4 regions of the Streptomyces sp. NPDC090798 genome follow, and region 1 is predicted to be linked to each of the others. Evidence: riboswitches for the same ligand, from Rfam matches in the RefSeq annotation. Region 1 holds a riboswitch; each other region holds the start of a gene.
What was found. A riboswitch is a leader RNA that binds a small molecule or an ion and turns the genes downstream of it on or off. The one in region 1 is predicted to bind cobalamin.
Positions count from the first base shown of each region.

Region 2: it holds a riboswitch for cobalamin, as region 1 does, so the genes downstream of both, ACIQTP_RS05025 (CbtB-domain containing protein) here and ACIQTP_RS20270 (prenyltransferase/squalene oxidase repeat-containing protein) in region 1, are expected to answer to the same signal.
Region 3: it holds a riboswitch for cobalamin, as region 1 does, so the genes downstream of both, ACIQTP_RS16205 (ribonucleoside-diphosphate reductase subunit alpha) here and ACIQTP_RS20270 (prenyltransferase/squalene oxidase repeat-containing protein) in region 1, are expected to answer to the same signal.
Region 4: it holds a riboswitch for cobalamin, as region 1 does, so the genes downstream of both, ACIQTP_RS23455 (cobalamin biosynthesis protein) here and ACIQTP_RS20270 (prenyltransferase/squalene oxidase repeat-containing protein) in region 1, are expected to answer to the same signal.

Region 1 covers NZ_JBIVXA010000008.1:350,205-354,097, forward strand. The annotation lists gene ACIQTP_RS20255 (ATP-binding protein) at 1-68, opposite strand, end outside; gene ACIQTP_RS20260 (PP2C family protein-serine/threonine phosphatase) at 355-1,383, shown strand; gene ACIQTP_RS20265 (M48 family metallopeptidase) at 1,396-2,562, opposite strand; cobalamin riboswitch at 2,797-2,927, shown strand; gene ACIQTP_RS20270 (prenyltransferase/squalene oxidase repeat-containing protein) at 3,039-3,893, shown strand, end outside.
Region 2 covers NZ_JBIVXA010000002.1:166,062-169,954, forward strand. The annotation lists gene ACIQTP_RS05015 (hypothetical protein) at 1-166, opposite strand, end outside; gene ACIQTP_RS05020 (CbtA family protein) at 260-1,012, opposite strand; gene ACIQTP_RS05025 (CbtB-domain containing protein) at 1,036-1,257, opposite strand; cobalamin riboswitch at 1,292-1,440, opposite strand; partial or broken gene ACIQTP_RS05030 (acyl-CoA thioesterase domain-containing protein) at 1,666-1,824, shown strand; gene ACIQTP_RS05035 (Pls/PosA family non-ribosomal peptide synthetase) at 2,346-3,893, shown strand, end outside.
Region 3 covers NZ_JBIVXA010000006.1:337,167-341,059, reverse strand. The annotation lists gene ACIQTP_RS16220 (DUF3311 domain-containing protein) at 1-22, shown strand, start outside; gene mctP (monocarboxylate uptake permease MctP) at 19-1,629, shown strand; gene ACIQTP_RS16210 (GNAT family N-acetyltransferase) at 1,750-2,256, shown strand; cobalamin riboswitch at 2,279-2,448, shown strand; gene ACIQTP_RS16205 (ribonucleoside-diphosphate reductase subunit alpha) at 2,568-3,893, shown strand, end outside.
Region 4 covers NZ_JBIVXA010000010.1:297,602-301,494, reverse strand. The annotation lists gene ACIQTP_RS23465 (anion permease) at 1-515, shown strand, start outside; gene ACIQTP_RS23460 (hypothetical protein) at 529-753, shown strand; cobalamin riboswitch at 864-1,007, shown strand; gene ACIQTP_RS23455 (cobalamin biosynthesis protein) at 1,107-2,063, shown strand; gene ACIQTP_RS23450 (cobyric acid synthase) at 2,060-3,568, shown strand; gene cobN (cobaltochelatase subunit CobN) at 3,565-3,893, shown strand, end outside.

The DNA of each region.
Region 1 (3,893 bases):
CTGTGCGTCTCGGGCGGCAGATTGCCGGGGCCGGTCGGATGCGTCGGCTCGGTCGTCTTGTCGGACACGACGACCAGTCTGGACGGATCACCACCGGCTCCGGCGGGTGTCCGACAACTCGGACAGAAGAACGTCGGCACCACGACAGTTCCGGGCACCTTTCGACGAGATGCGATCAACTCCCTGTTGGTGGGGGTGCGGCGGTCGATGTTCGGAGATCGTCGGGGGATGGGCACGAAGGAGCAGGGGCAGCGAGATCGCCGAGAGCACCATGAAGACCAAGAAGAGCAAGGACATCAAGAACATCAAGAAGCCCAAGGACGTCAAACACGTCAGGAACAGCGGGAGCGGCGGATGCTGCTCGCCCCGCTCGTCATCTGCCTGCTGATCGCCGTACCGGATCTGCTCTTCGACCAGGTGCCGCCGCTCATCACCCTGCTGTTCATCGGCCCGCTGCTGGCCTGCGCCCGGCTCGGCGTCCGGCACACCGCGCTGGTGTGCTGCTGGTCGGCGGTCCTGGGCCTGGCCATGGGGATCGGCGACGACGCGGTGCCGAGCACCGGCTTCGGCATCCGCTGGGGCGGACTCCTCGTCGGCTGCGCGCTCACCGTGTACGCGGCCCGGCAGCGCGACCGCCTCCGCGACCGGCTGGCGCGGGCCCGTGAGGTGGCCCGGGTCACCCAGACGGCGATCCTGCGGCCCATCTCCCGCACCTTCGACGGCACCCGGGTCTGCACCCGGTACCACAGCGCCTCCCACGAATCGGCCGTCGGCGGCGACCTGTACGACGTGGCGGTGACGCCGTACGGCCTGCGGGTCCTCGTCGGCGACGTACGCGGCCACGGCGTCGAGGGGCTCCGCCTGTCCGCCGACACCATCACGGCCTTCCGTGAACTCGCCTACACCGCACCCGACCTGGCGACCCTCACCGCCGAACTCGACGCCCTCCTCACCCCCGAACTGGGCCCCGAGGACTTCGTCACCGCGGTGCTCGCCGAGTTCGCGCCCGGCGAGGTGCGGCTCGTCAACTGCGGCCATCCGCCCCCGCTGCGCTCCGGCCGGCGCATCGAACTCCTCGAACCCCTCGTCCCCACACCGCCGTTGGGGCTCGGTCCGGACCCGCACCAGTACCGCGTACGGCTCCAGCCCGGCGACCGGCTGCTCCTCTACACCGACGGCCTCACCGAGGCCCGTGACCCGGAGGGTGCCCCGTTCCCCCTCCTCGGCGAGGCGGCGCTCGCCCTGCGTGAGGCGCTCCCCGACGAGGCCCTGCGGTCCCTGCACGCCCGCCTGCTCGCCCACACCGGCACCGCCCTCGCCGACGATCTCGCGCTGGTGCTGTGCCAGCCCACGGAGGCGACGGTTCCGGCGCCAGTGCCGTGACCGACGCGTCTCCTACCGGGCGAGCACCTGGCGGGCGAGGCGGGCTCGGGACGGGGCCAGTTCGGTGTCGAGGGTGCGCTGTCGCTCGTCGTCCGTGACCACGGCGGCGGCCACGGCGGGTCTGGCGAGCAGGCAGGCCCGGCGCAGGTGAGTCGGCGGGTGGGTCGAGTCGACGCTGTGTCCGCGCAGGATTCCGGCGCGGCGCTGGCGCTCGTACTCGTGCGCGGGGATCGAGTCCACGTGAGCGGCCAGCTGGTCCCACAGATCGCGCCACGGCTCGCGACGCTCCGCGTCCTGGGTCCGGATCACCTGGCCGGCGTTGGACATGCGCAGCAGCAGGGTCTCCGCCGAGTCGGTCACGAGGAGGCGGTCCATGAGTGCCACGGCGGCTTCGGTGGAACCGGCGCGGGCCGCGGCGGCGTCGGCCAGGTACTCGGCGCGCTGTGTCGCGCGCATCGTCAGCTGGTCGAGCAGCATCAGCAGGCCCTGGGCGGCTCCGTAGGGCAGCAGATAGAGAACGTTGAGCACCATCTCGGGGACGGTGGGGTGAGAGATCGGGCGCATCAGATACCGCCACGTGGCGAGGGACTGGAGCGCGTTGGCGATGATCAGTCCGTGCCGGGTGTCCCCGTTGGCGTAGTGACCGAGTTCGTGTCCGAGCAGCGCGATCCGCTGTTGCGGAGTGGTGATCTCCCAGAGCCCGAGCCCGATGGTCAGCAGACGGCGTCGGCGCACTCCGTAGGTGGTCACGCTCGCGTTGACGTCGGTCGTCAGGGCGATGGCGTGGACCCCGGTCGTACCGACGACGGAGGCGATCTCGTCGACCAGGGCGAACAGCTCGGGCGCTTCGGCCCGGTGCAGCACGGGCGCGTCGTCCGGCAGCCGTCCGAAGCGGGGCCGAAGGAGCCAGGCCAGCAGGAGAAGGATCACTCCCACCACCGGCAGAGCGGTGCCCCAGCCGAGTGTCACCAGCAGGATGCCCGTGCCGAGCAGGGCGATCGTGGCACCGTGGATGGCCAGCGCGACGGCGTACGCCAGGACACCGGCCGTATCGCGGCGCGGACGCGGCGCGCCGTCGGCCGACACCTCGGCCAGCAGTGCCTCCCCGTGCTGCCGGGCCAGCGACCGCCGCAGTCCCTCCAGCCGCCCCGGTCTCTCTGCCGGCTCGCCGGGATCCACGTTCCATCCGCAGGCCGCACACCACGCCGTGAACCGCGGGTCGGTGCGAACCTCAGTGCTGCATTCCGGGCACGACTGAGCCCTCTCGTCCACAGTGCCGCGCATCCTCGTGTCCCCCTGGACTCCAAGTCCCCCCCGGGACCGGCGAATTCGACGTGTCCGAACAGAGCACGTCGTGAGCGCAGCATAGGCCCGCGAGGGGGCCCTCACAGCCACTCCTCAGGCGATTCCTACGGGCCGGTACAGTAAGCGGGTCGTCATCACACCCGTACGCGGAGAAGCCGGTGCAATTCCGGCGCTGACCCGCAACCGTGAGCCACCCAGCAGGCGTGGCGAGCCGGATCGCCTCGTCCGGGACGTGACCGGCTCGTGCCACCGGCAGCCCGTCGGTGGCCGGCACCGTCGAGGGATACGGGGCCGGAGCCGCTCGGGGCCAAGCCTGCGCCCGGTGCTGCCCGGCTTCCGCAGGGAGAGTCATGATTGTTCGCCGCAGCGCCGCGGTACTGGCCGCCACCGTAGTGATCGGTACGGCCCTGGCCCCGGCCGCCGTGGCCGAGGGCGCCTCGCCTTCGCCTTCCCCGGCGATACCCTCCGGCCTCTACGGCACCTCCGACCCCACCTACGACGGTGTCTGGCGGCAGTCCCTCGCGCTGCTCGCCCAGCACACCGTCGGTGTGAAGCCCGCGGCGAAGGCCGTCGACTGGCTGGCCGGGCAGCAGTGCGCGAACGGGGCGTTCGCGGCGTACCGCGCCGACGCGTCGGCGAAGTGCGACGCCAAGACGATGGCCGACACCAACAGCACCTCGGCGGCCGTGCAGGCCCTCGCCGCGCTCGGCGGCCAAGACGGCGAGACGGGCAAGGCCGTCGCCTGGCTGAAGTCCGTGCAGAACGAGGACGGCGGCTGGGGCTACACGGCGGGCGGCGCGAGCGACGCGAACTCCACGTCCGTGGTGATCGGGGCACTGGCGGCGGTGGGCACGAAGGCGGCGGACGTCTCCAAGGACGGCAAGTCGCCGTACGACGCCCTCGTGAAGCTGTCGATGCCGTGCGGCGGGGCCGACGCGGGCGCGTTCGCCTACCAGCCGGACAAGAAGGGCAAGCTCGCGGCCAACGCGGACGCGACGGCGGCGGCCGTGGTCGGAGCCCTGGGCAAGGGCCTCGCCGGTGAGCCCCTGAAGCCGGTGGCCGACCCCCTCTCCTGCAAGGCCGCCGACAGCCCCGAGCGCGCGGCCCAGAACGGTGCCGCGTACCTTGTCAAGGCGCTCGCCAAGGACCAGCACCTCACGTCGGTGATGCCCGGCGCCAAGAACCAGCCCGACTACGGCAACACG
Region 2 (3,893 bases), on a different contig from region 1:
GGAGCTGTGCGGTCCGCTTCGCCTCGTGGGCGAGCACGCGCACCCGAGCGCTCTGACCACCGATCTGCCGTCGGCTGGCGATCAGTTGCTCGTACTCCGCCACCGTGAGGGCGACCGCCTCACGGCCGCCGAGGGTGATGCGGCGCGGCTGGGGTCGTCCGGCCACTCGGTTCCTCCGCTCCTCGCCCGGGTGACGCCCGGACAACGCGAGAGGGCCCCCGGATGGTTCCGTGGGCCCTCACTCGTGTGTCGGGTCATGTCAGCTGGGAACGGCGACCCGTCGGCTCGCGGCGGCCGTCACCGGCTTGGGATTCAGCAACCGCTCGGCCAACTCGCCGAAGACCAGGCCGAATCCGCCCCACAGGACGGTCTGGATGGCCAGCGCGGAGAGACGGAACCGCCACAGCAGGGTGGCGGGGAAGTCCTTCGGCACCTCGTTGATGACCGGCAGGAACGCATACGCGAGACCTATCACGACGGCGAAGGCGGCCACCGCGGCGACGGTGGCGTACCAGGTACCGATCCTGGGTGCCAGCCGCTTGCCCAGGATGGTGGCGGCGATCGCGAGGAGCACGCTGAGCACCATCATCAGGAAGTACAGGGTGGTCCGCTTGCCGATGGTGTCGGGGTTGCCGACCGACGGCGGGTTGGCCGGGTACTTCAGGAACGGCACGACGTACACGGCCAGCAGCGCGCAGCCGGACAGCAGCAGTGCGGTCGCCCGCGGGCTGAAGCGGCCGACGCGGCCGAGCGCGAAGGAGAAGGCGAGCGCCGCGATGCCGCCGAAGGCGATGCCGTAGACCAGGACGCCGGTGGCGAGACCGGCGGTGGACTGCAGGGAGCGGGAGACGATCTCCATCTCGTGCTCGTGGGAGTGGGCTTCCTCGTAGCTGATCGCGCTGTCGACGTTCGGCTCACCGAGGAAGTAGGCGGCAACCAGGGCGAGCAGGCCGGCACCGAGGCCGGCCAGCATGCCCCGCACGAGCAGATTTCTTACCGTTGCGGAGTTCATGGAGGTACCGGGGTTCCCCTCGCTCAGTGGCAGGGGAAGCCGAGAAGGTGGCGGGCGTCGTGTACCCACTCATGGACGTCCGAGCCGGAGACGACGGAGGTGGCGCCCTGTTCGGCACCGACGAAGTACAGCAGGACGAGCATCAGAATGCCGAAGAAGACCGCCCACGGAGCTATCGCCTTGAGCGGCAGCTTGGCGGGAACAGCGGGGGTGGTGGTTGTCGGCTGAGCGACGGTCTGCGCCATGGCAGGACCTCCTCGGGAGTTCGCGTCCCATCTCGGTGGTGCACTGGACGACGGCTACGGGTCTGACTCACGAGAGGTCCCAGAAGGCTGGAGCCTCTCGTTCACAGTGGCGCGACCGTGCCGGTTTCCCACCGGCTTCCGTCTTGCCGTCATCGATATCGCACCGACCGTACCGCGTGTCGGGTGCTGGGCCAAGACCGCCCCACCTGGCGTGATCTTCCTCTCGCACCAGGTGCCCGATCCCGAGTGAACAGCGGATCAGCGGTGGCGAACCCCAGCCGAGTTCGGGGCCGGCCTCGCTCTCCCCCAGCGTGCGAGCCCCGCGGCGGGGCGAGCACGTGAGCCAGAAGGAGACGACGAGGTAGGAGACCCCGACGGCCCACAGGGCCGTGCCGGGTGACAGGGCGTCCGCTCGGCGGCCTCGTCGTCCACGCCATCGAACGCCACCTGGCCGCGCGGCCGGACACCGACCTGGTGCCGGCCCGGATCAGCTACGACATCCTGGGCCGTCTCGCCCTCGACGACTGCGAGATCCGGGTGGACACCGTCCGCCCCGGCCGGGCCGTACGACCGCCTGGATGTACCCCGGTGTCGACCTGACGGTCCACCTCCACCGCCAACCCGAAGGCCACTGGACCGGCCTGGACACCACGGCGTCCTCAGCGTCCGCCCCATACCGGACCGCGCTTCGTTCCGCCGTCACGGTGCGTCGGGAGCGGCTTCGGGGCAGCGCCCCGCGGGGCCGGGACGACGCCCGTCGTCGATCGAGCTCCGGGCGATCCGGCACGCACATGCCCACCTCGACGGAGATCGCGCCCGGTACACGCTCCCCCATCTGCACCGCAAGATAAATGACCGTAACATGAGAAAAGATCCAAATATCCAATACATTCCCGCACGGGCTGCGTATACAGATCATGACGTCAGAATCGAAGGTCACGTCAAACGCATCCGGAAGCACTGCCCGCCATGCCCGGGCAGGCGGCCGACCCGGCCTCGGCGAAGCTGAATTGCTCGCCTCTGATCTTCGAAGACCTGATCTCCGATCCACCTCGCCGTCGCACGACGGGCACCCCGCAGACCTCGACATGGAACACGCTCTCGCGGAGGTGCTGGCCGAGGTCGTGTGCATCGAGCGGGTGCCCGTCGACAGTCACTTCTTCGACGACCTGGGTGCCGATTCCCTTGTGATGGCGCATTTCTGCGCCCGGCTGCGGAAGAGGGCGGATCTGCCTTCGGTGTCGATGAAGGAGGTCTATCAACATCCCACCATAAGAGGCCTGGCGGCTGCGGTCCCGGCCCCCGCGGCCCCTCAGTCGGCGCCCGCACCGACCCCCGCCCGGGCCTCGCAGGCCATGGGCCCGCCCACCGACGCGACCGCGAGCACGGCGGAATACGTCCTGTGCGGATTCCTCCAGGCCATCGCCTTCCTCGGCTACACCTGTCTCGTGGCCGTGGCCACGGCATGGGGGTACGAGTGGATCTCCGCCGGGTCGGGCGTGTTCGATGTCTATGTGAGGTCGGTGCTGTTCGGCGGCGCTGGTTTCCTCGGGCTGTGCGCCCTTCCCGTCCTCGTGAAGTGGACGCTCATCGGGCGGTGGAAGCCGGGGCAGATCCGCATCTGGTCACTGACATACGTACGCTTCTGGATCGTCAGGACGCTGATCCGTTCGGATCCGCTGGTGCTGTTCGTCGGCTCGCCACTGTACGTGCTCTATCTCCGAGCGCTCGGTGCCGACATCGGGCGGGGAGCCGTGATCCTCTCCCGCAACGTGCCTGTGTGCACCGACTTGCTCACCATAGGTGAGGGCACCGTCATCCGGAAGGACTCCTTCTTCTCCTGCTATCGCGCCCAGGGGGGCGTGCTCCAGGTGGGCCCGGTCAGTATCGGGAAGTCGGTGCTCGTCAGCGAGGCCACGGTGATCGACATCCGGACAGCGCTGGGCGACGGAGCCCAGCTCGCCCATGCCTCGTCGCTGCACAGCGGGCAGGCCGTGTCCGACGGCGAGCACTGGCACGGATCACCGGCACAGCGCACCGAGGCGAACTTCCAGGTCGTCGGCGAGATGCCGCACGCCACGCTCCGCAGAGCCGTGCACAGTGTCCTGCAGTTGGTGGGCGCGTTGTTCTTGTACGTGCCGCTCGTCGTCGGTGGCACAGTCATGTTGCTGGTCGCGGTTCCGCAGCTCAACATGCTCATCGAGCCGGGGCCCTCGGCCCTCACCAGCGGCGCGTTCTATCGCGATGCCGCGGTGGCCGCCGCCGTGCTGGTCCTCGGCGGTGTGGCGCTCGGCCTCCTGCTCATCAGCGTTCTGCCCCGTGTGCTCCGTCGCGCGGTCGTACCGGGCCGCGACTACCCCTTGTACGGATGGCGTCACTCGGTGCACCGAGCTGTCGCGCGGCTTACCAACAGGCGGTTCCTCACCCGCTTGTTCGGTGACAGTTCCGGCATCGTCCACTATTTGCGCGGCATCGGCTACGACTTCTCCCCCATCGAGCAGACGGGGTCGAATTTCGGTTGCGATGTGCGGCACGAGAGCCCGTTCCTGAGCTCGGTCGGCAGCGGAACGATGGTGGCCGACGGCCTGTCGATCGTGAACGCCGACTTCTCCAGTACCGCGTTCCGGGTCTCCCGG
Region 3 (3,893 bases), on a different contig from region 1:
GGGCGGGGGTGCGGCGAAGTGAAGGACGGCGTGAACGGCGTCGCGCTCGGCGTCTTCATCTTCTTCTTCCTGGCCGTCACGGTCATGGGCTTCCTGGCCGCGCGCTGGCGCAGGCCGGACAACGAGCACAGCCTCGACGAATGGGGCCTGGGCGGACGGTCGTTCGGCACCTGGGTCACCTGGTTCCTGCTCGGCGGCGACCTCTACACGGCCTACACCTTCGTCGCCGTACCGGCGGCGATCTACGCGGCGGGCGCGGCCGGCTTCTTCGCCGTTCCGTACACGATCCTCGTCTACCCGCTGATCTTCACGTTCCTCCCCCGCCTGTGGTCGGTCTCCCACAAACACGGGTACGTGACGACCTCGGACTTCGTGCGCGGGCGCTTCGGCTCGAAGGGCCTGTCCCTCGCCGTGGCCGTGACCGGCATCCTCGCCACCATGCCGTACATCGCGCTCCAGCTCGTCGGCATCCAGGCCGTCCTGGATGTGATGGGCGTGGGCGGCGGCGAGAACACGAACTGGTTCGTGAAGGACCTTCCGCTCCTCATCGCGTTCGGCGTGCTGGCCGCGTACACCTACTCCTCGGGGCTGCGGGCACCCGCCCTGATCGCGTTCGTGAAGGACACCCTGATCTACATCGTGATCGCGGTGGCCATCATCTACATCCCGATCAAGCTGGGCGGGTTCGACGAGATCTTCAAGGCGGCGAGCGACAAGTACACGGCGGCGGGGGCGGGCGGTCTCGTGCCCGCAGAAGCGGGCCAGTGGACCTACGCCACGCTCGCGCTCGGGTCGGCGCTCGCGCTGTTCATGTATCCGCACTCGATCACCGCGACGCTCTCCAGCCGCAGCCGTGAGGTGATCCGCCGCAACACCACGATCCTTCCCCTCTACTCCCTGATGCTGGGGCTGCTCGCCCTGCTCGGGTTCATGGCGATCGCGGCCGGGGTCAAGGTCACCAACGGCCAGCTCGCCATCCCCCAGCTCTTCGAGAACATGTTCCCGGACTGGTTCGCGGGGGTGGCCTTCGCGGCGATCGGCATCGGAGCGCTCGTACCGGCGGCCATCATGTCCATCGCGGCCGCGAACCTCTTCACCCGCAACATCTACAAGGACTTCATCAAGCCGGACGCGACCCCGCAGCAGGAGACGAGGGTCTCCAAGCTGGTGTCGCTGCTGGTGAAGGTGGGCGCGCTGGTCTTCGTCCTGACGATGGACAAGACGGTCGCGATCAACTTCCAGCTCCTGGGCGGCATCTGGATCCTCCAGACCTTCCCGGCGCTGGTCGGTGGCCTGTTCACCCGCTGGTTCCACCGCTGGGCGCTGCTCGGTGGCTGGGCGGTGGGCATGCTGTACGGCACGCTCGCCGCGTACGGGGTCGCCTCTCCCACCCAGAAGCACTTCGGCGGCAGCTCGAAGGAGATCCCGGGTATCGGGGAGATCGGCTACATCGGTCTGACGGCCTTCGTCCTGAACGTCGTGGTCAGCGTCGTCCTCACCTTCGCCCTGCGCGCCTTCAACGCGCCGGACGGCGTCGACGAGACGTCTCCGGAGGACTACACGGCGGACGCGGGCGACCCGGGCGTCAAGACGGAACTCCCGCCGGCCACGGCCGGGTCCACCCACTAAGGCCGGGGGTTGCGCGACCAGCCCCCCCCCGCAGCCGAAGAACCGCACCAAGCAACCCCCACGGGCCGTCGGACACAAATCCGGCGGCCCGTTCCCGCGCCGTGTTGCACACTCACCGGCATGGACCTCCGCATCAGAGACGCCCAGCCCCACGAATACGACCGCATCGGCGAGATCACCGCAGGGGCCTATCTCGGCGACGACCTGCTCGACTTCGGGGAGAGCGACGAGTACCTCGGCGAACTGCGGGACGTGGCGAAACGGGCCGCCGCCGCGGAAGTCCTCGTCGCCGTGGACCACGGCCACATCCTCGGCGCCGTGACCTTCGTACCGCGCGGCGGACCCATGGCCGACATAGCCCGCCCCGGCGAGGCCGAGATCCGTATGCTCGCCGTCGCACGCGAGTCCCGCGGCCGTGGCGCCGGCGAGGCCCTCGTCCGCGCCTGCGTCGACCACGCACGCGCCACCACCGGCTGCGTACGCATCGTCCTCTCCACCCAGCGCACCATGCACGCCGCCCACCGCATCTACGAACGCCTCGGCTTCACCCGCACCCCCGACCGCGACTGGAACCCGCTCCCGGAACTCGACGACATCACTCTCCTCACCTATGAGTTGACACTCTGACACCGGCACGACACAACATCTGGTGGTGTCACCGCAGCCCGGCACAAGATGTATGCTCATGCTCGCTGTCGCCGCAGGGGAATCCGGTGCAAATCCGGAACTGTCCCGCAACGGTGTACTTGTACGTGTTCGCACATCCGCGCCCATGTACTCGCGTCAGTCCGAGGACCTGCCGACAGCGCGCCCGGCCATCCGGCCCGGGTGCATGACGTCCGGGCCTCGCGGAATGGGCCGGTGGACGCGACGCCGTGTGCGCTCGTGAGCTGCCCTGCCCTCCGCCAGGCCCCGTGCCTAGCGAGGGAGAGCCCCAAGTGACCATCGCGCCAGCCGACCCGGCTTCAGCTACCGCTTTCGCACAGCAGAAGCAGGAGCAGCAGCGGAAGCAGGCCCCGGTGGAGACGGACGGTCCCGGTACCACGCTGCTGCGTACCCTGACCGACCTCACCGCCGACCTCCCCGACGCCGACCCCGGCCGGGTCGCCGCCGCCACGCTGCGCGGCCGGTCCGCGCGCGCGGACGACACGGAGCTGCGCGAGCTGGCCACCGAGGCGGCCGCGGGCCTGATCTCCGAGGACCCCGCCTACTCCCGGCTGGCGGCCAGGCTGCTGACGATCAGCGTCGCGGCGGAGGCGGCCTCGCAGGGCGTCACGTCCTTCTCCGAGTCGATCGCCACGGGGCACCGCGAGGGCCTGATCGCCGACCGCACGGCGGAGTTCGTCCAGCTGCACACGGCCCGGCTGGACGCGCTGATCGACACCGAAGGCGACGACCGCTTCGGCTACTTCGGCCTGCGCACCCTGCACAGCCGCTATCTGCTCCGGCACCCGATCACCCGCAAGGTCATCGAGACACCCCAGCACTTCATGCTGCGCGTGGCCTCGGGCCTGGCCGAGGACGACACGAGCCGGGCCCTGGACGAGGTCGCGGCGCTCTACGGGCTCATGAGCCGCCTCGACTACCTCCCCTCCTCCCCCACGCTGTTCAACTCCGGTACGCAGCACCCGCAGATGTCGTCCTGCTACCTCCTCGACTCCCCGCTGGACGAGCTGGACTCCATCTACGACCGCTACCACCAGGTGGCCCGCCTCTCGAAGCACGCGGGCGGCATCGGACTTTCGTACTCCCGGATCCGTTCGCGCGGTTCGCTGATCCGCGGCACGAACGGGCACTCCAACGGAATCGTCCCGTTCCTGAAGACCCTCGACGCCTCGGTCGCCGCGGTGAACCAGGGCGGCCGGCGCAAGGGCGCGGCCGCGGTCTACCTGGAGACCTGGCACTCCGACATCGAGGAGTTCCTGGAGCTGCGCGACAACACCGGTGAGGACGCCCGCCGTACGCACAACCTGAACCTCGCACACTGGATCCCGGACGAGTTCATGCGCCGGGTCGACGCCGACGGGCCGTGGTCCCTCTTCTCGCCCTCCGACGTGCCCGAGCTGGTCGACCTGTGGGGCGACGAGTTCGACGCGGCGTACCGCAGGGCGGAGGCGGCCGGCCTCGCCAAGAAGACCATTCCGGCCCGTGACCTCTACGGCCGCATGATGCGTACCCTCGCGCAGACCGGCAACGGCTGGATGACCTTCAAGGACGCCGCCAACCGCACCGCCAACCAGACGGCGGAGCCGGGTCACACCGTC
Region 4 (3,893 bases), on a different contig from region 1:
GCAAGGGCCTCACGGACCTCGCGCCGCCACAGGGCTTCGCCGCCCAGACCAGCGCCGCGACGGCCATCCTGGCGTCCTCGCACATCGGCTTCTCCCTCTCCACCACCCAGGTCTGCTCCGGCGCCGTGATGGGCTCGGGCCTCGGCCGCAAGGGCGGCGTGGTCCGCTGGTCGACCGCGACCCGGATGTTCGTCGCCTGGGGCCTGACGCTGCCGGCCGCCGGTCTGGCCGGCGCCTCCGCCGAGTTCCTGACCAAGCAGGGCACGTGGGGCATCGTCCTCACCGGCGCGTTGCTTGTCGCCGGCGCCGGCACCATCTGGAAGCTCTCCCGCCGCCAGCCGGTCACCGTCGACAACGTCAACGACGTCGACGCCGAGCCCGCGGGCGTCATCACCACCGCGATCGCCGCCGTCGCCCCGCCGCCCGCGGGCCCCGTCACCGGCGACGTGCCCGGCGACCTGAAGACCACCATCCCGTCCCCGGACGCGGAGCCCACCCGCCCGGCCACGGTGTAAGGACAGAAACAGCATGCACATCGACTGGGCAGCCCTCGGCTCCGTCTTCGGAGTCAGCCTCGTGACCACCGTCGGCCTCGTCGGCCTCTTCACCCTCGGCATCGTCGGCCTCTCCAAGCGCGAGTCCGCGTCCGCCCAAGGCGGCTCCGCGACCCTCGCGGTCACCGGCGCGTACGTCTGCTTCGCGGCGTGCGCCGCGGCGGTGGCGTACGGCATCTTCCTGATCGTCGGCAAGTAACCCAAAACGGGCACCACTTCAGGTGGGGTGCGGGACGGATCACCGTCCCGCACCCCACCTGTATGTGGGCCTTCGCACACTCTCCCCGCGCAGGTCAACGGCAAGTTGACGGGTCTTCCAACCCGTGGTGGACTGCCGGAGCCAAGTACGGCGACAGAAGAGGAAGCCGGTGTGAATCCGGCGCGGTCCCGCCACTGTGACCGGGGAAGGAACTCCCCGGGAGCCAGGAACTCTCACCGCCGGTCTCGTCGAACCAGGGCGTGGACACCCTGAGTGAGGACATAACGCCATGCGCGGCTGCCCAAGTGCCCTGCGAGCGACGGTTCCACCCGACCTGACGGTCGGCTGACCCCGTGCGTGCCGATCGCGTCTTCGCGTACGGCGCCGCCGCCGGCCTCCTCGGTGACCTGCTGCTCGGCGATCCTCGCCGGGGGCATCCGGTCGCCGCGTTCGGGCGGAGCGCGGCAGCCGTGGAGCGGGTGCTGTGGCGGGACCACCGCGGGTGGGGCGCGCTGCACACCGCCGTGTGTGTGGGAGGTGCCGCCGGACTCGCCGCCGTCGCCTCCCGTGCCGTACGCCCCTCACGTGCCGCGTCCGTCGCGCTGACGGCCGCCGCCACCTGGGCCGTCGTCGGGGGCACCACGCTCGGGCGGGAGGCCCGGGCGATCGGTGACGCCCTCGCGGACGGGGAGATCGAGACGGCCCGGGAGCGGCTGCCGCATCTGTGCGGGCGCGATCCCCAGGCCCTCGGCGCCGACGGCGTCGCGCGCGCCGTCGTCGAGTCCGTCGCCGAGAACACCTCCGACGCCGTGGTGGGCGCCCTGGTGTGGGGGGCCGTGGGCGGAGTCCCGGGGCTCGTGGGCTTTCGGGCCGTCAACACCCTTGACGCCATGGTCGGTCACAGGTCGCCCAGGTACCGGCGGTACGGGTGGGCCTCGGCTCGGCTCGACGACATCGCCGGGTGGCCGGGGGCTCGTCTCACCGCCGTGCTCGCCGCCCTCGCGGGTGACAGTCCGCGCGGGGCCGTACGGGCCTGGCGCGCCGACGCCGTCAAGCATCCGAGCCCCAACGCCGGGCCCGTGGAGGCCTCGTTCGCGGGGGCCCTCGGGGTGCGCCTGGGCGGCACCCTCTCCTACGCCGGGCGCGTCGAGCACCGGCCCGAACTCAACGGCGCCGGGCGCGCCGTGCACGTCGACGACATCGAACGGGCCGTACGGCTGTCACGGCGTGTCGGCTGGCTCGCCCTCGGCGTGAGTGCCGGCGGCCGGCTGCTCGTACAGAGGCTTCTCAGGAAGGGGCGTACGTCATGAGCGGCGGGCTGCTCGTCGCCGGAACCACCTCCGACGCGGGCAAGAGCGTCGTGACCGCCGGGATCTGCCGGTGGCTGGTGCGCCACGGTGTGAAGGTCGCGCCCTTCAAGGCGCAGAACATGTCCCTGAACTCGTTCGTGACGCGCGAGGGCGCCGAGATCGGGCGCGCGCAGGCCATGCAGGCGCAGGCCGCCCGGGTGGAGCCGACCGCGCTCATGAACCCCGTGCTGCTCAAGCCGGGCAGCGACCGAAGCAGTCAGGTCGTCCTCATGGGCAGGCCCGTGGGCGAGATGACCGCACGCGGCTATCACGGCGGGCGGCAGCAGGCCCTCCTCACCACCGTGCTGGACTGCCTCGCCGAGTTGCGGGGCACGTATGACGCGGTGATCTGTGAGGGGGCCGGCAGTCCTGCCGAGATCAATCTGCGGCGGACCGACATCGTGAACATGGGGATCGCGCGCAATGCGCGGCTTCCCGTGCTCGTCGTCGGCGACATCGACCGCGGGGGTGTGTTCGCCTCGTTCTTCGGGACGGTCGCGCTGCTGTCGCGGGAGGACCAGGAGTTCGTCGCCGGGTTCCTCGTCAACAAGTTCAGGGGGGACGTCTCCCTGCTGGAGCCGGGGCTCGACATGCTCCACGGCCTGACCGGGCGGCGCACGTACGGCGTGCTGCCCTTCCAGCACGGCCTCGGCATCGACGAGGAGGACGGGCTGCGGGTGTCGTTGCGGGGAGCGGTCCGGGAGTCCCAGGTGACCTCCCCCGTCGGCGAGGACGTGCTGCGCGTCGCCGTCTGCGCGATCCCGCTGATGTCCAACTTCACGGACGTGGACGCGCTGGCCGCCGAGCCGGGTGTCGTCGTGCGGTTCGTGGACCGGGCCGAGGAGCTGGCCGACGCCGACCTCGTCGTCGTCCCCGGGACCCGGGGGACGGTGAAGGCGCTGGAGTGGCTGCGCGAGCGCGGAGTCGCGGACGCCATCCGGCGCAGGGCCGCCGAGGGGCGGCCCGTGCTGGGCATCTGCGGCGGTTTCCAGGTCCTCGGCGAGCACATCGAGGACGAGGTCGAGTCGCGCGCAGGTCAGGTCGACGGGCTCGGACTCCTGCCCGTCCGGGTGCGGTTCGCACGCGAGAAGACCCTGACCCGGCCCGTCGGGGAGGCGCTCGGCGAGCATGTCGAGGGCTACGAGATCCATCACGGTGTCGCCGATGTGACGGGCGGTGAGCCGTTCTTGGACGGCTGCCGGGTCGGCGCCGTCTGGGGCACGCACTGGCACGGCTCGCTGGAGTCGGACGGCTTCCGGCGCGCCTTCCTGCGCGAGGTGGCGGCCGCCGCGGGCCGTCGTTTCGTGCCGGCCGCCGACACGTCGTTCGCGGCGCTGCGCGAGCAGCAGCTCGACCGGCTCGGCGATCTGATCGAGGAACACGCGGACACGGACGCGCTGTGGCGGCTCATCGAGTCGGGCGCGCCGCAAGGACTGCCTTTCATTCCACCGGGAGCGCCCGCATGAGCACAGTGTTGTTGTTGTCGACCGCCGACACCGATCTGCTGGCGGCACGTGCCTCCGGCGCCCCGTACCGGATCGGCAACCCGACCCGGGTGGATGTCGAGGGCGAACTGCCGTCCCTCGTCGAGGGCGCGGACATCGCCGTCGTACGACTCCTGGGCGGCAAGCGCGCCTGGGAGGAGGGCCTGCGCAAGCTGAAGGCCTCGGGCATCCCCACCGTGCTGCTCGGCGGGGAGTCCGTGCCCGACGCGGAGCTGATGGCGGAGTCGTCGGTGCCCGCCGGTGTCGTCGCCGAGGCGCTGCGCTACCTGGTCGAGGGCGGCCCGGA